Regions from separate parts of the Exiguobacterium sp. RIT452 genome, predicted to be linked through region 3. Evidence: riboswitches for the same ligand, from Rfam matches in the RefSeq annotation. Region 3 holds a riboswitch; each other region holds the start of a gene.
What was found. A riboswitch is a leader RNA that binds a small molecule or an ion and turns the genes downstream of it on or off. The one in region 3 is predicted to bind lysine.
Positions count from the first base shown of each region.

Region 1: linked by a shared signal. The riboswitch ahead of D3D03_RS11790 (aspartate kinase) and the one ahead of D3D03_RS13110 (amino acid permease) in region 3 are both predicted to bind lysine.
Region 2: linked by a shared signal. The riboswitch ahead of D3D03_RS09415 (Na+/H+ antiporter NhaC family protein) and the one ahead of D3D03_RS13110 (amino acid permease) in region 3 are both predicted to bind lysine.

Region 1 covers NZ_QXJB01000005.1:41,558-48,488, reverse strand. Annotated here, with positions in the region: gene dapA (4-hydroxy-tetrahydrodipicolinate synthase) at 1-787, opposite strand, end outside; gene D3D03_RS11795 (aspartate-semialdehyde dehydrogenase) at 808-1,800, opposite strand; gene D3D03_RS11790 (aspartate kinase) at 1,813-3,012, opposite strand; lysine riboswitch at 3,126-3,303, opposite strand; gene argH (argininosuccinate lyase) at 3,371-4,744, opposite strand; gene D3D03_RS11780 (argininosuccinate synthase) at 4,741-5,946, opposite strand; gene D3D03_RS11775 (GNAT family N-acetyltransferase) at 6,066-6,494, opposite strand; gene D3D03_RS11770 (alanyl-tRNA editing protein) at 6,491-6,931, opposite strand, start outside.
Region 2 covers NZ_QXJB01000003.1:86,545-93,475, reverse strand. Annotated here, with positions in the region: gene D3D03_RS09440 (glycoside hydrolase family 1 protein) at 1-694, opposite strand, end outside; gene celB (PTS cellobiose transporter subunit IIC) at 725-2,062, opposite strand; gene D3D03_RS09430 (PTS sugar transporter subunit IIA) at 2,078-2,407, opposite strand; gene D3D03_RS09425 (PTS sugar transporter subunit IIB) at 2,413-2,709, opposite strand; gene D3D03_RS09420 (type I phosphomannose isomerase catalytic subunit) at 2,858-4,645, shown strand; lysine riboswitch at 4,776-4,951, shown strand; gene D3D03_RS09415 (Na+/H+ antiporter NhaC family protein) at 5,058-6,641, shown strand; gene htpG (molecular chaperone HtpG) at 6,726-6,931, opposite strand, start outside.
Region 3 covers NZ_QXJB01000006.1:89,037-95,967, forward strand. Annotated here, with positions in the region: gene D3D03_RS13105 (solute:sodium symporter family transporter) at 1-1,105, opposite strand, end outside; gene D3D03_RS13110 (amino acid permease) at 1,257-2,735, opposite strand; lysine riboswitch at 2,864-3,048, opposite strand; gene D3D03_RS13115 (MarR family winged helix-turn-helix transcriptional regulator) at 3,224-3,673, shown strand; gene D3D03_RS13120 (GGDEF domain-containing protein) at 4,016-4,954, shown strand; gene D3D03_RS13125 (TetR/AcrR family transcriptional regulator) at 5,088-5,705, opposite strand; gene D3D03_RS13130 (HlyD family secretion protein) at 5,900-6,556, shown strand; gene D3D03_RS13135 (DHA2 family efflux MFS transporter permease subunit) at 6,569-6,931, shown strand, end outside.

The sequences.
Region 1 (6,931 bases), on a different contig from region 3:
CGGCAATTCCGATTTCTTCAAGTGCTGCTTTGACGGGAATCGGGTTGACGTCGCTGAACAAGGCGGAAATGACAGGCATCAGATCACTCTGAATCCGGCGTGCCGTGTCGTAGTCGTTTGCAAGCAGCGCTTCTGCCAAGGCCTGCGTCTCAGCCGGATACGGATTCGACAAGACGGAAATCACGCCTTGTGCCCCCCATGCCATGTACGGGAGAATTTGATCGTCGTTGCCGCAGAAAACGGCAAAGTCGTTTGGTAAAGCCGTCATCAGTTCACCCATGAAGCTGACATCTCCGCTCGCTTCTTTGAACGCTTGGATGTTCGGATGCTTCGCAAGCGTCACGGCAGTCTCAACTGAAATCGCCACCCCCGTACGTGACGGGACATTATACAGCATGATCGGCAGCGAAACCGCATCCGCGACAGCCGTGAAATGCGCTACGAGCCCGGCTTGTGACGTTTTGTTGTAATACGGTGTCACGAGCATCGCTGCATCGGCACCAAGACGTTCCGCCGCTTGTGTCTTTTCAATCGTCTGCGCTGTATTGTTCGTTCCGGTTCCGGCAATGACAGGCACGCGTCCTGCCGTCACACGGACCGCCGTTTTCAGTAACGTCTCGAACTCTTCATTCGTCAGCGTCGATCCTTCTCCTGTCGTCCCACCGACGACCAATGCTTGAATGTTTGCCGCGAGTTGTTGTTCGATGAGTTGTTCAAATACGGTTAAATCCAGTTCACCCGTTGAAGTGAACGGTGTTGCCAGTGCTGTTCCTGCTCCTTTAAACATGTCGGATTCCTCCCTGTTTCTTAAGAATGGATTGAACTTTCAAGTGCTTGGCGCGCCACTTGCACGGCGTTCGAAGCGGCCCCTTTTCGAATGTTATCGGCGACACACCAGATGTGGAAGGTGTTCGCAAGACTCTGATCCTGTCGAATCCGTCCGACGTATACGTCATCCGTTCCACTGGCGTCAAGCGGCATCGGATACTGATTTTGACTGACATCATCGACCAGAACGACGCCGGGTGCTTGACGCAATGCTTCGCGGATTGCTTCGACCGTCGTCTCCTGCTCAAACGTCACGTTGATCGCAACGGAATGAGCGTTCGTGACCGGGACGCGGACACATGTCGCACTGACCGGCAACTCCGGTAAGCGGAAGATTTTGCGTGTCTCGTCAATCATTTTCTGTTCTTCTTTCGTATACCCATTCGGTAAGAACACATCGATATGCGGCAGGATGTTATCGTGAATCGGGTGCGGATAATTGACCGGTTCTTCGCCGCGGCTGCCGCGAGCTAAATCCTCAATTCCTTTTTGACCCGAACCGGAGACCGCTTGATACGTCGTATAGTTGATACGCTGTAAACCAAACTGCTGAAGCGGGGCCAGGGCGACGACGGATTGAATCGTCGAACAGTTCGGATTGGCAATCAATCGATCGTCCGGACCGATTGCCTTCGGGTTTACTTCCGGTACGACGAGCGGGATATCCGCCTGCATCCGGAAGGCACTCGAGTTGTCGACGACGAGTGTTCCTGCTGCAGCGAGTAACGGGGCATACTGTTCACTGATCGTTCCGCCTGCTGCGAACAGTGCGACATCGATGCCGTCTTCTGTGATTTGCTCCGATAATGCTTGAATCGTAACGTCTTGCCCTTTGAACTGGACGGTTTTCCCGGCAGAACGGGCTGAAGCGTAAGCTGAAATTTGACGAACCGGAAAGTCGAGTTCCGCCAAGACTTGCAACATTTTTTGTCCAACGGCGCCTGTTGCGCCAATGACTGCTACATGATACATATGGTTTCCTCCTTACAGATCAAATGCATTGGCGATTGCTGCGACGGTCCGTTCGATGTCGGCTTGGGCAATCGTATACGAGATGCTGATTTCTGACGTCGTGACTTGATAAAACGTGATGTTTTCCGCCCGGAATGTCGCAAATAATTTCGAAGCGACGCCTGTTGCGTCACGCATTCCGATTCCAACGACCGATAACTTGGCATGTTGGTTATGACGGTCGACTTTGACGGTCGGGAAACGATTGATGATATCCTGCAAGGCTTCTTCCAAAAACTCTTCTTCGTCGAGCGGACACGAGAACGAGAGGAAGATGTCACTGTCAAACGTCGTCTGACTGATCATATCGATGTTGACGTGACGTCCTGACAACAATTCAAAGATATCTGCGACCGCTGAGTTTGTCTGTGGTACGTGTTTGATCGATACCGTCATGACGTTTTTTGTCACACTGACACTTGTGACCGCTTTTTGTTCCATCGTTTCCGTTGCCTCCATGATCCAAGTCCCTCTTTCCGATTCAAGTGTTTTTCCGACAAAGATGTGTACACCGTATTTTTTACCTAACTCGACACTCCGCATCTCCATGACTTTGGAGCCAAGAGCACTCATTTCCATCATCTCATCATATGAAATGTGTGGAATCGGCTGTGCTGCGGCATGGATCCGTGGATCAGCCGTATAAACGCCGTCAACGTCCGTATAGATTTCACATCGTTTATCGAGAACGGCTGCCAGTGCGACGGCTGTCGTATCCGATCCGCCACGCCCCAGTGTCGTGACGTCCCCCAGTTCATTGACCCCTTGGAAACCGGCGACGATGATGACATCGTAGGTCTCGAGTTTTTTCCGGAGCAATTCGCCGTCAATTTGTTTGATTTTACTTTTCGTGTGGAGTCCCATCGTACTGATGCCTGCTTGTGCGCCTGTCTGGGACAAGGCTTTTGTCCCGAGTGAGTTCAAGGCGATGCTGAGCAACGAAATCGTCTGTTCTTCACCGATTGCAAGCAGACGGTCGAGTTCGCGCCGTTCCGGTCGATCCGTGATCGCCTGGGCTTGGGCAATCAATGAGTCAGTCATTTTTCCCATCGCCGATACGACGACGACTAATTTTTCTCCTTGATCCGTCCGATTCTTCAAATAATTCGCAATTGACTGAATCTGTTCGACAGTCGCAACCGAACTACCACCAAATTTAAGTACAGTTGTCACAATCCTATCTCCTTTTGTCCCGAAACAGAAAAAAACGACGGGCCGGTAGGAGCGTTCCTACGGCCCGTCGTTATCACGATCGGACAAACGATGACAGTGTCATTCGTTCTTTTACGTAAGATAGCGCTCCGAAACGTGGGTTTCGGCAGTACAACGGATCTTAACCGTTGTACCAGCAACCAAGAAAAAGCATTTTCTTGTTCACTTCGGCGGATTTCCCCTTTCACATCACTTGGCATGCTTGCCTTTGTAAGTGTTGCTACTGATGTCATCCGCGCCTCTATCTGTCGGTTGTTAGTTACAGTTATAGCAAACATTTTTTGTTAAATCCAGTGATTTGCCAAACTTTTTTTGATTTTTATGATTTTTGAAGGGTCTGCTTTGCTTGGGTCAGCTGTTCGCGAACAGCGTTAAAACCAGTCCCGCCATAACTGCCTCGTCTTGCGACGGCTTGAACCGGATCGAGCAACGGATAGACATCTTCCGTAATGACCGGATGGAATGTCTGATACGTCTCGAGTGTCAAATCCTTCAAGAAACAGCTGGTCTGGACACAATGCAGAACGGCTTTGCCGACGATTTCATGCGCTTCCCGGAAAGGAATGCCTTTTGTGACAAGGTAATCGGCCAGTTCCGTTGCATTCGAGAAGTCTTGCATTGTCGCCTTCTTGAGCGCTTCTGTCTTAAACGTAGCGGATTCGAGCATCCCGGTAAAAATCTGAACCGATTGTAAAACCGTATCAGCCGTATCAAAGACGCCTTCCTTATCTTCTTGCATATCTTTATTGTAAGCGAGTGGTAATGCTTTCATCGTCGTCAAGAACCCCATCAAGTTTCCATATACCCGTCCTGTCTTTCCGCGAATCAATTCTGCGAAGTCCGGATTCTTTTTCTGCGGCATCATGCTTGATCCCGTCGAAAACGCATCGGACAGTTCAATGAACAAAAATTCTTGTGACGCCCAGATGATGATTTCTTCACAGAACCGTGACAGATGCATCATGACCGTCGAAGCGATGCCAAGGTATTCAATGACGAAGTCCCGGTCCGAGACGGCGTCCAAACTGTTGGGATAGACGTGTTCAAATCCAAGCAACTCGGCTGACTTGAACCGATCAATCGGGAAAGTCGTTCCGGCGAGTGCACCGGCACCAAGCGGTGACATCCGGACCCGTTTTAAGTTGTCCGTCAGTCGCTCGGCATCACGCTCAAACATCCAAAAGTAAGCCAGCAAGTGATGTGCAAGCGAAATCGGTTGAGCACGTTGCAGATGGGTATAGCCGGGCATGACCGTTTCGACGTGTTGATCCGCTTGTTCCGTGATGACGGATTGCAGATTGCGAAGACTCGACAGGAGTTCTAAAACATGCTGCTCCATCCAGAGATGAAGATCAGTTGCGACCTGATCGTTTCGACTGCGCGCTGTATGCAGTTTACCGGCGACAGGACCAATCTGTTCCGTCAATAACCGCTCGAGGTTCATATGGATATCCTCATCGGCCAGTGAATAGACATGCTGATCAATCGTCGTTTGTAAATGATTAAGTCCAGCTTCGATTTGCTGCCATTCCGTCTCCTCGAGAATCCCTTGTTCGTATAACATCTGCGCATGGGCCAGGCTGCCTTGTAAATCGACAGCCGCCAATTTTTGATCAAATGAGATCGATGCGCCGAATGCCTCCGCCTGAGCGGAAGCACTTTCCGTAAACCGTCCGCCCCATAGTTTCGTCATTTTTTCACGCCTTCCTGACGATGAACACTCGCATGTGTCGCAATCGCTAGACCATGCAGTTTGATGAATCCTTTTGCCGCTTCGTGATCAAAGGCATCTTCTTTTGTGTAAGTCGCGAGTTTCTCGTCGTACAACGAAACAGCCGATTGACGTCCTGTGACGCTTGCGTTCCCTTTATAGAGTTTGACACGGACTTCGCCGGTCACATCCTGCTGTGTCGCTGACAAGAAGGCTTTGAGTCCTTTTGTTAACGGAGCATGGAATAGTCCGTTATAAATGGTTTCTGCATATTGTTTGCTTAAAATCGGTTTGAAATGGGCGACATCTTTTGTCAACGTAATCGTTTCGAGTGCTGCATGCGCTTTGAGTAAAACCGTTGCGCCCGGGCATTCATAGACTTCACGTGACTTGATCCCGACAAGACGGTTCTCGACGTGATCAATCCGACCGACTCCGTGCGCCCCTGCAATGATATTCAGTTCTGTGATCAGTTTTGCGAGTGGATATGCTGTTCCGTTAATGGAAACCGGCACGCCCGCTTCAAAGCCGATGATGACTTCTTCTGCTTGATCCGGTGCGTCTTCCGGTGCAACGGTTAAAGCGTACGCATCTTGCGGCGGCTCCGTCCACGGATTCTCAAGGACCCCACATTCATTACTGCGTCCCCATAAGTTCATATCAATTGAATACGGGCTGTCGAGGTTAATCGGAATCGGCACATCGTTTTCTTTTGCGTAGGCAATTTCTTCTTCACGTGACCATTTCCACTCGCGGACCGGTGCGATGACTTCGAGTGACGGATCAAGAGCGGCGACCGAAACTTCAAACCGGACTTGGTCGTTACCTTTTCCGGTACAACCGTGCGCCACTGCTGTTGCACCATGGGCATGTGCGACTTCGACCAGTTTTTCAGCGATCAACGGGCGGGAAAGAGCTGAAATCAGTGGATACGCGCCTTCATAATGAGCGCCGTATTGAAGTGCCGGTAAGACAAACTCGTTTGCGAATTCCTCTTTGACATCAAGGACAATGGATTCAACGGCTCCGACAAGCAATGCCTTTTCTTTGATGACCGTCAAATCTTTTCCTTCACCGACATCCATGCATAACGCGACGACATCATAGTCCTTGCTTAACCATTTGATGGCGACTGAAGTATCGAGTCCACCGGAATACGCTAAAATCAATTTTTGTTTTGTCATTACTGATTCCTCCTTGATATCGACTGTATCTGTCTGTATAAAAATTCACTATGGATTATATATATACATAAACTTTCAAAAAAAGAAACCCTTTTTTAGGATTTCTCATAAAATAACCGTTAAATTTTTTTCTCCATCGTCCGGTGTGGAATACCGGCATCATCAAATTCATCCGATACGATTGTATACCCGAGACCTTGATAAAACGGAATCGCCTGGACTTGGGCACCGAGTGTCAAAATTGTCCGCCCTTCCCTCCGAGCCACCCGTTCCATCGCCCGCATCAATTCGCCGCCGTATCCTTTCCCCCTTGTCGCAGCAAGGGTTGCGACACGTTCCACCTTCATCCGTTGTTCGTCATAGGGACGTGTCCGTCCCGTTGCAACGGGACGATTCATTTCATCGAGAACGAGAAGATGAATCGCCGTTTCGTCGTGCGTGTCATATTCCAAATTGCGCGGCACCCCTTGTTCTTCGACGAAAACGCGCTCGCGAATCATCCGGACTGCCTGTTGTTGTTCTGCTGTCTTTACCTGAATTACCGTCATGTATGTAATTCCTCCTTCAATGCTTCGATATAGCCACTTGCATCTTCATACGTCGTAAACAAGGCTTGGGCATTTTTTTCGCTTCCGCCGCCGCGTCCATTAAATTGTTTTAAGTGGGTTTTCGCAAATTTGCCGAGATGGACCGGTCCTGAACTGCACATCAATAATTTTTTAGCGGTCTCATTCCAAATCAACGCTGTCCGTTTTTCCTCTGCCAAGGCTTTCATCATCTTTTCGGAAAATCGGATGTTTTCCTGTTCATGGTGCAACACCAAGACGGGGTCTGATGAAGTCAACACCTGTTGCAGAACGGTTGTGACATGTAAATCTTCCGCTTGTCCAATTTGACGGTTCAACCGGAGTTGCTCCTGTTTGAGTTCTTCGACGACGGTGTGGACCTGATCCTTTTTCGCGGACAATGCCCGTGCCGTCTCGGT
Region 2 (6,931 bases), on a different contig from region 3:
AGATGATGCCGATTTTTCCTTTTAAATCAGATGCTTTATACGCTTTAATGGCTAATGCACTTGATAAAATTGAATGGTAAGCGACCTGCACAGCCCGTTTGAAATCAACGACGTTCGGATAATGGAAATCGTAGAGATACCCACCTTCTACAGGAACGATCGGCTCATTATGGGTGAACCATTTCGTAACCCGATCACCGAATAATTCAAAACATGTTTTGGCATACTCCACATAACTCGTGACGACTTCACGATTTTCCCAACCGCCTTTTTGCTGCAATTGCAACGGCATATCGAAATGATACAGATTGACGAAGGGTTCAATTCCAGCATCAATCAGTTCATTGATGACACGATTGTAAAAATTGACTGCCAGCGGATTAATGTCCCCCTCTCCTGTCGGAAAAAGCCGTGACCAGGAAATCGAAATCCGAAATGAGTTATGTCCCAACGCTTTCATCAAGGCGATGTCTTCTTCATACTGATGATAAAAATTTGATGCGACTGTCGCACTCACACCATCAAAAAAGCGATTCGGTTCTTGCTCGTACCAATAATCCCAGATGTTTGGTCCTTTTCCGTCTTCATAAGCAGCACCTTCCATTTGTGTCGCCGACGCGGCAGTCCCCCACCAAAAGTCGCTTGGAAAAGTGTAATGTTTTGTCTGAGTCATCATGTTTTCTGTCTGGTTCATCGCATCCACGTCCTATCTATAAGTTTTCACTCAACCGATCTGTTCGTTTTTCTCTTTAATCGAATCTGCTTCCTCACGTTCCTTTTTCAAGTTCAAGCGATCAATGAACACGAGGAATGGGAACCAAACTGCCATGATGATTGCGAAGTTGACGAGCTGTAATAAACCGCCTGCCAGAGAATTCGTTGCCATCATGCCGCTGATGAACATCGGCACCGTCCAAGGAACAGCGACCCCCGTCGGAGGCGGCACAAGACCGGATGACATGGCAAAATAAGTGACGGTCACAGTAATTAAAGGCGCGACAATCCACGGAATCATGATCAAAGGATTCATGACGATCGGAAGACCAAAGATCATCGGTTCGTTTACGTTAAAGACACCTGGTCCAATCGAAAGCTTTCCGATTTGTTTTAATTGTTTGGAACGCATAAATAATAGAATCGCAACAACAACTGCCAGCGTCGAACCGGATCCACCGATCCCCACCGTATAGATTTCGATGAACTGTTTACTGATGATGTTCGGAAGTTCTCCATTCGCAGTGTACGCGTTGAGGTTTTCTAAAGATAACGTATTCCAAATAGGATCCATGACCGAATTGACGATGACTTGTCCGTGTAAACCGAAGAACCAAAACAATTGAACAAAGAAAATCGCAATCAATGTCGGGACGAGTCCATTCCCTAAATTGACAAGTGGTTTTTGAACGAGGTTAAAGATGAGATCGTGTAAATTGGTATTTAAAAGAGAGGTGACGGCGATATTGATTCCGAGGAAAATCGTAAGTGTCAACAATGCTGGAACGAGCGCTGAAAAAGACTTGGCAACGGCTGTCGGAACACCGGCCGGCATTTTGATTGTCCAGTTTTTTTGAACGACGAACCGATAAATTTCTCCTGCTAAAAATCCGGTGATCATGGCAAGAAACATTCCTTTAGCCCCTAGACGATCTAATGGAATGACGTTTCCAACAGGATCGGCGACGTTCTCTACTGCGACAAAAAAAGGAGTGAGTAATAAAAAGGAAACAAGGGCGATGACTCCACCGAATACGGCTTCTACGTCATAACTTTTTGAAAGATAATAGCCGATTCCAAAGACAACAAACAATGACATGATTCCCATGGTCGCCGATGGTGCATTTCCAAGAGAGGTCTTGAATGCATCGAGTACACCGGGTGACATGAATTTATCGAGAAACGGTAGATTCGCCACGACGACGACCAAAGAACCAAACATCGTAATCGGAAAAGCAAGCATGAATGCATCGCGTAACGTCTGCAGGTAACGACTGTTATTTAAAAATGCCGCCATCGGCATCAAGAAACGACTCAACAGATCAAACCACTTACTATTCTCAGTCATTTCGAACACTCCTTTTTATTTTTTAGAAAACTTGTGTTCCATCAATTCAATGAGTCCGGATGTTAAATCAAGCATGGTTTGTGTCGACATCAAATGATCCTCTGCATGCAACAACAAAAGTGACAGTGTCGTCGGTTCGCCGTTTGCTTCTTTTTGAACTTGCCCAAAGTGAACCTGGTGCGCTTCTTGCAACTGGGCACGCGCATCTGATAACAAATGCTCGAATTCTTCAAACGACCCGTCTTTATAAATTTCAATCGCTTCCCGAATCGTACTTCTTGCATTTCCGCTGTGCAAAATCATCATGAAGGCCACTTGCTCCATCGTCTGTTCGTTAGTTGGCATATCATTCACCCCATCAATTTTACGGCTTGTTCGTAGGCCGCTTTCCCGTCAGCCATTCCGTACGCCATCATGTCAATGACTTCGACCGGCTTATCTGTTGCTTGTTGAAACTTTGATAATAAAAAGCGCATCTGTGGTCCAATCAAAATGACATCTGCTCCTTCGATTTCTTTCATCGCTTGATCTTGACCCACCGCCCAAATCTTTGCTTCTTCTCCGATTCCTTTTGCATGTTCCTGCATTTTTGTCACAAGAATACTCGTCGACATCCCTGAGCTGCACGCTAACATGATTTTTTTCATTCCAAACATCCTCTCTGATTTGAAATCGCTTACAACTTTGATTATACGGATTTATCCTTTCATGTCTATACTTGATAATTATTTTGTTTATTTTTATTTTTTAAAAGTGTAGAGTTGTTTTTGATAACAGATCAAAGGAGGAGTATGCATGAACGAGCCGATTGTTTTCAAACCCCTTACAAAAGAACGTATTTGGGGTGGTCAGCAGCTTAAACAGCATGGTTTTGTCATATCAGATGATCAAAAAACAGGAGAAGCTTGGACACTTTCTAGTCATGAAAATGGAGTGACCCTGGTTCAATGCGGTCAATTTTCCGGGTTTTCTTTAAAGGAATTGTGGTCAAATCACCCTGAAATTTTCGGGATGGACACTTCTTCCGAGTTCCCGTTATTGATGAAATGGATTGATGCATCCAGTCATTTATCCGTACAGGTTCATCCGAACGATACAGATGCCCAACGCCTTGAACAGCAGCCATTCGGAAAAAATGAGTGTTGGTACATCGTCGATTGTCCCAAGGATGCATCCATTATTTATGGTCACACGTTTCAATCACAAGCTGAATTTGATCAGGCGTTAGAGGAAGGAATCCTCCAGCACTATCTTCAATATGTGCCTGTTTCCAAAGGCGATTTTCTCTACGTTCCGGCAGGGACCGTTCATGCCTTGACCAAGGGATGCGTCGTACTCGAAATTCAGCAAAATTCGGATACGACTTATCGGTTATATGATTATGACCGCCTTGACTCTGCAGGTGTTCCGCGGCCACTCCATTTGGAACAGGCTCGGCAAGTCATTCAGTTTCCGCATTTTCACTACCATGAACCTCCTGTACAGCTTTCTCCGTTTCAAAAATCATTGACTCATACCCCTTACTTTTTTGTAGAAGAATGGACCGTTCGAGATCGTCATACGATTCCGGCACGTTCCTTTTTCCAAGTCATCACCGTAATCGAAGGAACGATTCGTCTGAACCATGATCAGTTCACAGCAGGTGCAACCATTCTTTTGCCCGCACAGACAGAACAGAAGATTTCAGGGAACGGTCTTGTGTTGTTGACCGGTCCTTCTTCTCACACGAAACGCCCCTTGCAAATTGGTGTAGATTTAGGAGGAACACAAACGCGTGTCGCCGCCATCGATCAAGAAACAGTGGTCAAACAACTTTCTTTTCCGACTCATCCTTCAGCAGGCCCGGCGAATACAATCAATCAACTCAAGTACGCCATTCAACTGTTCAAACAGGAATTTGACATCACAAGAATCGGAATCGCTGCACCCGGTCCACTGGATGCCAAAACAGGGTGCCTCCTCTCGCCTCCCAACCTTCCGGGTTGGACACGCGTCAACCTGACAGCACCTTTACACTCTGCATTTGATGTCCCTGTATCTCTTGAAAATGACGCCAATGCAGCCGCATTTGGCGAAGCACTTTTTGGTGCCGGGAAAAACTTCTCCTCGGTTTATTACGTGACTGTCAGCACAGGAATCGGCGGTGGTTACGTTTATGAAAAACAATTGATTCGGGGCGCCAATGGATGTGCGGGTGAAATCGGTAATACCATCATTGAGTTCTCCGGTTCTCCACATCCTGTACTGAATACAGGTTCGCTCGAAGGCTTAGCGAGTGGAACCGCGCTTCAGTTACGGGCACGTGAGAAACAAACATCCTCGATTGTCACATTATTAGAAGATCAGGAGGAAAGAACCCGTTTCATCGCGTATTTAGCGACGGGTCTGGCTAATATCATTCATACGGTCGATCCGGACGTCATCGTCATCGGCGGGGGTGTTACAGGATCTGCTGATTTGTATTGGGAACAACTGTTAGCGGCTGTCAAAGAACGTGTTTATCCGTCACTTCGTCCTAACATCAACATTCGGTTGGCAACACTGCAGGGTCATGCCGGCGTAATTGGCGCCGCCCACCTGTAATGATTCCGTATAGTGGATGAATCCTCTCTTTTTTTATAAGCAAAAAATCCTACATGATAAAAAAACAGACTTGAAACTATTTTCTGAAATATGATAAGGTTTTCTTATGAAAAGAATATGACTATTCTATCGATGAGGTAGAGGCGCGGTCTTAATGAGTACTTGATCTGAGGATGACAACAATGACGATCAACGAAAGGTGATGCCGCCGAAGTATCGTCATGTGTCAGACGTGACGAAGCTGGTCGAATTGGGAAATACCCGTTCGATTGCCATACGTATGTTGTATGGAGCGCTCCAATTCGGCTAAGAAAGACGCATCCAGCAAGGGTGTCGGCTTTGTTGCCGGTGCCCTTGCTTTTTTTCTGTGCAACGGGTCTCATCTTCTAAAAAAGGAGGAGGAACCACAATCATGGTCAACTATTCAGATTCCATCGTCGCACTTGCGCCGGCGGTCATCGCCATCGTCTTGGCGATTGTTACACGAAAAGTCGTCATCTCACTCGGTGTCGGTATTTTAGTCGGAGCGTTATTGCTTCACAGCTTCAATCCGATCGATACCGTTGTTTATCTCGGGAAAAATATCTTCAGTCTGTTTTGGGCAGACGGGGCTTTAAATGAATGGAACGTCTTATTACTCGTCTTCTTACTGTTACTCGGTGTCTTGTCGACACTGATTCAAACATCAGGTGGTGCCCGTGCCTTCGGCGAATGGGCAACAACACACGTCAAGACGGCGCGTGGCGCCCGACTCGCCGCTTTCGGCTTAGGTATCTTAATCTTCATCGATGATTACTTTAACAGTCTTGCCGTCGGAAACGTCAGTCGACCGTTAACGGACCGCCGCGGTGTCTCACGGGCCAAACTGGCGTATATCATTGATTCAACTGCTGCACCGGTCTGTGTCATCAGTCCGTTATCCAGCTGGGGTGCCTTCATCATCTCGATCATCGCCGGGATCTTGACGACACATTCGATCACCGATTACTCAGCGTTCAGTGCCTTCATGATGATTGTGCCGTTAAACTTCTATGCCATCTTCGCTTTGTTGCTGACACTCTACATCGCCTATACGGGAATTGCCGTTGGACCGATGCGGACGCATGAATTGCGTGCTTTACAAGGTGAGTTGTTTGACGCCAACAAAGGTACTCCGATGGGAATGGCGGAAGAGGTCAAAGAGCACGATAATGGAAAAGTCCGTGACTTGGTCGTCCCGATTATCGTATTGGTCATCGCGACCGTCACAGCTCTTCTTTGGACGGGTGCTCAAGCGCTTGCCGCTGACGATCGTCCCTTTACATTGATTGGTGCCTTCGAATCAACGGACGTGACACGTTCTCTTGTTGCAGGTGTCGTCATCAGTTTAATCGTTGCCTTCTTGATGTTGATCGGTCGGAAGATTCCGGCACGTGATTACCGCATCAGCATTTGGGCAGGAATGAAATCGATGTGGCCGGCGGTCGTCATTCTATTGTTCGCTTGGACGATCATCGCTGTCATCGGCGACATGAAGACCGGGGATTACCTTGCCAGTTTCGTCAGCAAATCCATTCCCGCTTCTTATCTGCCGTTCCTGTTGTTCTTAATCGCGAGTATCATGGCATTCTCAACCGGAACAAGTTGGGGCACATTCGGTATCATGTTACCAATCGGTGCTGACCTCATCATGGCGGTTGAGCCGAGTCTGTTGTTGCCAACACTTGCAGCAGTCCTTGCCGGATCCGTCTTCGGTGACCACTGTTCACCGATTTCCGATACGACGATTCTCAGCTCGACCGGTGCCGGATCGCACCATATCGATCACGTCACGACACAATTACCGTACGCGTTGATCGGTGCCGCAACGTCGGCTGTCGGATACCTCGTGCTCGGTGTCACCGGTTCGTCTGTGTTCGGATTCATCGGTGCGCTTGTCGCCTTCTTGATCTTCCTCGTCATGTTAAACGTTCTTTCACGACGCGGTGAAGTCCCGTCGCAACTTCGTTCGGAATAACGGAAGTCTGTGAAACGATCATTCTATTCAAAAAGCCGGACCGATGATTACATCGGATCCGGCTTTTTGCTATGGCTTTTTTGTTCAGACCATCAACGCGCAGACTTCGTTCGCAAAGGCGACCGGATCTTCAATCGGCAATCCTTCGATCAATAACGCTTGTTGATACATCAGTTTAGTATACCGTTCGAATTTCGGACGATCCTCGGCATAAGCCGTCTCAATCGCTTGGAACACATCGTGCGACGTGTTCAATTCGAGGATTTTCACGGCTGCGACATCTTGGTTGT
Region 3 (6,931 bases):
ACACCGGTTGATAGATATCGAGAACGAATAACGTCGCAATGCTGTTGAGCAACGAGTTAAACGAACTGAACACAGCACCTAGCAACACTGCCAGGAAAAAGCCCATCAAGGAGACCGGCAGGAGTTCCGTGATCAGTTTCGGATAGGACAAATCGCCGCTTGCCAAACTGCCACCATACAAGTGAAACGCGATGATCCCCGGAAGCAACATGAAAATCGGCACTAATAACTTTAAAAAACCGGTCATCAACACACCTTTTTGCCCTTCTTTTAAATCCTTTGCGCCAAGCACCCGTTGAATGACATATTGATTCAACGACCAATAAAATAAGTTTGCGAACAAAATCCCTGTGAAAATAGAGAAAAAGGGTACCGCATCATCCGATGAGCCAATGGCATTTAACTTTTCCGGATGGACGGTTGCGATTTGTTTCATCCCTGCCAGCATATTGCCGTCTCCTAAAGCAAAGAATCCAAGAATCGGCACTAAAAACCCGATGATGACTAATCCGATGCCGTTTAATGTATCCGATACAGCAACAGCCCGTAATCCACCGAAAATAGCGTAGACGGCTCCAATAATGCCGACAATCCAAATCACAATCCAAAGTGACTCCGTGTATCCGAGACCGAACAAAGCCGGTACGTCAAACAGTTGTAAGACGGCAATCCCTCCGGAATACAGCATCGAAGGAATCGTGACGCACATATAGCCGAGTAAAAACAGCAAGACCGTCATACGCCGTACGGTCTCATCGTAACGTTGACTCAAAAACTCCGGTAACGTCGAGATCCCCATCCCGAGAAACTTCGGAAGTAAATAAATCGCCATGATGATGGCTGCAAAACCGGCCGTTACTTCCCACGCCATACTCGACATATTGCCTACGAACGACTGTCCATTCAAGCCGATTAACTGCTCTGCCGATAAATTCGTTAAAAGTAAAGACCCGGCAATGAATACGCCGCTCAACCCGCGCCCCGCCAAAAAATATTCATCAATTCCTTCCGTTTTTCCCCGCGTCATCCGGTAAGCGACGTAAGCGACAAGCGCCATAAAAAAGGCTGCCGATCCCAGCGTCAAAATTAAATCATATGTATTCATTGTTTTCTCCCCTTCTCCCCTTTTTTAAGCCAAACAATTGTTTATATGATTCCTTTTTATCACCTCTACAAAACAATATTTCAGAATTATATTGATTCTATTGATTTTTTTATACAAAAAAAGTCATCCTTTTAAAAAGGATGACTGTTGATCATGGACGTGGATGTTCCGGGAAATCCATTTCTGCATAAGGAACAACCGATGTCCGGTTTTTAAATTTATGACCCAACCAGAAGGCAAGGAACAACGGAATACCGATATACGTCGCGGCGATTCCGACCCAATCAATTTGATCCGCGAGGAACGCGGCGTAGTTTTGACCAACGATGACAAGGAAACAAAGTCCAAAGGCAAACAGTGGTCCAAATGGGAATGCCGGTGCAACGTACGGCAAGTCGCTTAACGAATGTCCTTGAGCAAGGAATCCTTTACGGAACCGGTAGTGACTGATTGCGATTCCAAGCCACGCGATGAAACCGGTCATACCTGAGGCATTCAACAGCCAGAGATAGACTTGACCGCCGAACATCGATGTCAGGAAGCAGAGTGCACCGATGGCTCCGGTCGCGAGCAAGGCATTACGCGGGACACCGTTTTTCGAGACTTTAGCAAACATTTTTGGTGCGTCGCCTTGACGTGCCAGTGTGTACAGCATCCGTGTCGAGGCATACATCCCCGAGTTCCCGGCTGATAAGACGGACGTCAAGATGACGGCGTTCATTAAAGCTGCTGAGAACGCGAGTCCGGCTTTTTCAAAGACGAGTGTAAACGGGCTGACGGCTACGTCCGTAATATCATTTGAAACCAGGTTCGGACTTGTATACGGAATCAACATCCCGATGACAAAAATCGCGAAGACGTAAAACAACAGGATCCGCCAGAAAACTTGTTTAACAGCTTTCGGAACGTTCTTTTTCGGATCTTCCGACTCTCCCGCCGCGATTCCGACGAGTTCGGTTCCTTGGAAGCTGAACCCGGCGACGAGGATAATTCCGATGACGGCAGGAATACCACCGACGAACGGTGCATCACCTAATGCAAAGTTTTTAAAGCCGACCGGTGCTTCCGATGTGAAGACACCGAAAATCATTGCAACACCGACAATCAAGAAAATGATGACAGTCACGACCTTGATCATCGCAAACCAATATTCTGCTTCTCCGAACCCTTTAACGGAGAAGAAATTTAAACCAATCATCAACAATAAGAAAATGGCACTGAAATAGAAACCAGGTACATCCGGGAACCAGTACGTCATGACGATTTGTGCCGCAACGAGTTCAACCGCAATCGTAACCGCCCAGTTGTACCAGTAGTTCCAGCCTAAGGCAAAACCGAACGATGGATCGACGAATTTCGCACCGTACGTCGAGAACGAACCGGCGACCGGCATGTAAGCTGCCATCTCGCCCAAACTCGTCATCAGGAAGTACACCATCAGTCCGACGATAGCATATGACAACAGGGCACCACCCGGACCTGCAGCGGCAACAGATGCACCGGATGCGATGAAGAGTCCGGTTCCGATGGCACCGCCAATCGCAATCATCGACATGTGACGGGCTTGCAGACCACGTTTTAAGCCTTCTTCAGTTGAATCAAGTTTTCTTTGGGGTTGTAAAGTATTCATGTGATTCGCTTCTCTCTTCTTAGATTTTTTTGAGAGGACACTTTTTGAAAAAAACAAAAAGCGCCCTCATCTTCCAGAAGGAAGATGAGAACGCAACATAGTAAAAGGATGCGCCTCATTCTACCGTCGTGAAAGATAGCTCCCCACAAGTCATGGTTGACCTGTGACAGTATTAGACCTGTTTGATCTAATCCCAATCGATCATCTTCAAAGCGATGATTGATTTCGGCAATTCTTCCTTTTCAGTCACCTCATCTGCCGCTTGACGACATCCGTAACTGTACTCATAAGAACCGCAACCTCCATCCCACTGGTTGAGTGAGAACTAATTAAGTTAGTGATTAATTTCGTGATTACCTCGTCATGTTACACAAATCGTCTTTAAATTGTCAATTCTTTTTTTGAATTGACGGCTCTTCATGGTAAAATTCCGTAATTTTTAGTACACTAAACAATAGAAGTTAACCGAGAGAAAGGATGTTGCTTGAATGCCACAAGAACGTGATCAACTGACTTACCGATTAGAGGAACAAATGCGTGTCATTCTCCGGACATTACGTCGTGAACTGAACCGACTGTTTGAAGGAACCGCGACGCGAAGTGAATTTTTCATCTTACGCAGCCTGTCCGAAAATGGTCCCCAACGTCCGACTCTACTCGCAGAACAGTTTGAGCTTGCGACAAGTCAGGTAACGGCTTTAACCGATCGCCTGTATAAAGCAGGCTTCGTCACTCGGACCCGTTCAACAGATGACCGGAGATCAATCGTCCTTGCTTTAACGGATGAAGGAGAAGCGGCGTTTCGTGAACTTGAAGTCGTCCGCCGGAAATACCTGCAGGAACGGTTTGGTACATTGACGGAAGAGGAACTGAACGTCATGGTTCGTGTCTTCGATAAGATTCTTTTGACGATGGATGAAGAAGCCGTTTCTTCCTAAAAATTGTGTGTAAAAAATATTTAACTTATTTTTCAGGCAAAGTTCACTTGACTGTGTACTTTGTCTTTTTTGTCGACTTTTCCTGTTTTACTTCACATTTTTCCATTTCTTGCCGTTAGTAAAATGAGTATACTGGAAGTATGTTACGGAAATGCGTTTACGAGGAGCTGGGAGGATTTGTTGTCCATCATGAATAATTTCATCATCAATTTTTGTCTACTGTTCACAACGATCACTCTTTTGTTTCTACCCTTTCGAAACCAACCGAGGATCACCCCTAAAACAAATGTAAAAACGCGACTTTTCTTAGGAGGAGCCGCCGGACTCATCGCTGTTCTCTTAATGTTCAACAGCATTCAAATCGATGTTGCACGGGTTGACTTACGAATTATTCCGGTCGCCATCGCCATGATGTTCGGTGGATTAACAAGCGCTGCCGTCACCGGTCTGATGATCATCGGGGCACGCTTTGCGATTACACCGCTCGACCAAATCGATGCGGCGATTCTTTCAGCGATTGTCATCAGCGTATTTATTGTCACGATTAGTGTCGTCAGACGCTACGTCCGCATGACGTTTTGGAATTTTGAGTTGATGATCGGCATCGGAATCTTGTATTCCTTACCCGCCATCTATCTGTTGACCCATAGTTGGTCGACATTCTTTAAAGTATCGGCAGCATATATCTTCTTTAATCTGATTGCCGGTTTTGTGACGTATCAGTTACTGACGGAACTCCGGCGCCACTTTGAGAACATTCAGTACCAACAAAAACTCGCGATGACGGATGCCTTGACCGGTCTCGCCAACCGCCGTCGACTGGATGATTCCTTATCCCTTGTCGGTTCTGCGGAAGACGGTTATTCACTCGTCTTAATCGATATCGACTTCTTTAAACACGTCAACGATACATATGGTCATGATGCCGGCGATGATGTCTTGCGTCAACTCGGTACAACCCTTGCTTCTCTTGCCCGTCCGGACGATTTAGTCGGTCGTTACGGCGGTGAAGAGTTTTTAATCATCTTGCCGGATACGTCCGCTGCTGAAGCGAAAAAAATCTCCGAGCTCGCCCGGATGACGGTTGCCCGGAATCTGTTCCCGACGACGAGTGTCCCTGATCTGCAAATCACGATTTCACTCGGAATCGCACATTCAAGTGGTTCGCATACGTCACTTGAAGCGTTGCAACAAGCAGATAAGGCGTTGTATCATTCTAAAAAATCAGGACGTAACCGCAGTACGATCTATACGAAAGCATTTGAACTCGAACAGGCCTGACCCCAACTGGTGCTGATTCAAAAATTAATCTCTATAAGACAAGGGTGGCAGAGAATAATTCTGCCACCCTTGTCTCGTTCCCAACGACTGATTCTCTTCACAGGTGCAGGCAAAAACAAACAAAACCCGATTTTTAAAAAGTATCTTGCGTACGATCCGGAAAACCGATACTCTCGACTGTTCCAAACACAATCATCCGACTGAGTTGGTCGGCCATGTAGGTTGCCGAGTAAGGGCGGTCATTGCGTAACCAAGAAATCAATAACCCCAATTGTCCCCCGATCACGTAGTTTAACAACAGATCCTGATCCACCCGTCTCGTTTCACTGACGGTATGCGCTTTAAACACGAGGCGGTAGTTTTCCTTTAACGTGTCCAAGAAACGGGAAATAAAGGTCTTGATCGGTCCTTGCAACAACATCGTCCGGTAAAACTGTTCATGTTGTTCGATGTGGATAAAGAGCCGTTCAAAATAACGGCTGACCTTTTCTACGGAGGGAGACTCGGATGGAACTACACCGTGAATCCGAATCGCGTCGACGAGTAACTGCATGTGATCCTCGACAATCTGATCCATCAAATCGTATTTATCCGTAAAGTGGGCATAAAACGTCGAGCGATTCACGTTTGCCCCGTCCGCCAGCATTTTTACGGTGATTACTGAAAATGGATGCTGTTCAAGTAAATGAAACAATTCTTTTGTGATACGGTCACGTGAACGTTTTGGTCGCGGATCGGATACCGGATTCATCTGCTCTTCCCCCTTTTTTTTAATAGTGTATCCGTTCTCATCGACTTTTCCAACACTTTGTCGGAAATTGTCGGTTGTATGTTGGTTATACGACCATATAATTAACTGTATTAACTACTCCTCCCCCCAGAGGAGTCTTTTTTATGGCTGATGGGGACAGTGGAGTAGACGGAAGAAAGGATGCATCTCATATTATGAACATGAAAAAAGTATTGCTGATTAACATTTTGACGTTGGTCGTGTTGATTGGTGGCGGTGCGATCGGTTACTACTATTACGACCAAGCGACGAGCTACGTCAAAACAGAAAACGCCAAAATTGACGGAAAGATGATTACGATTGCCAGCCCGGGTGCCGGTAAACTGACCGATTGGACCGCTAAAACGGGTCAAACACTGGACAGCGACGCAACGTTAGGTCACGTCATGATGGCGCAATCCGGTCAAAAACCTGTCTCCATCTCAATCGTCATGCCAACTAAAGCAACGGTCGTTCAGTCGATGGCGACAGAAAACGGTGTTGTCGGTGCGGGGACACCACTGGCTTACGGTTTTAACTTAAACAATCTCTGGGTCACGGCCAACATTGAAGAAACGGACATTGACGAAGTCAAAGTCGGACAAACCGTTGATGTCTATGTCGACAGTTATCCGGATACGACGTTATCCGGCGAAGTCGAACAAATCGGGATGACAACGGCTGGAACGTTTTCAATGATGCCGTCTTCGAACGGCAATGCGAATTATACGAAAGTCGCTCAAGTCATTCCGGTGAAGGTTTCCCTTTCACAAGAAAAATCACTCGACATTCGACCTGGTATGAATGTGACCGTCCGCATTCATAAGGATTAAGGAGGGACTTGTATGTCTATGACCTTCCTGTTCGGATACATGGCGTTTATGGTTGTCGTCCTCATCAGTGTCAATCTGATCGCCCGGCGCTCCCGTTCGTCCCGTCTTGCCGGAGCAACCGACGGATCGCTTGAAGTGGCTCTTGAAGAATCAGAGACGTTGCGTCCACCGGTTCAAGAACGGACACCACTCGCGACAGCGGACATCAGCATTCCGAAAGTCTTGACTGTGTTGTTGATCGGGATGTTTATCGCCATCTTGAACCAGACGTTGATCAACGTCGCTTTACCGGTCTTGATCAACGATTTTAACATCTCGACATCGACGGCACAATGGTTGACGACAGGCTTCATGCTCGTTAACGGCATCTTGATT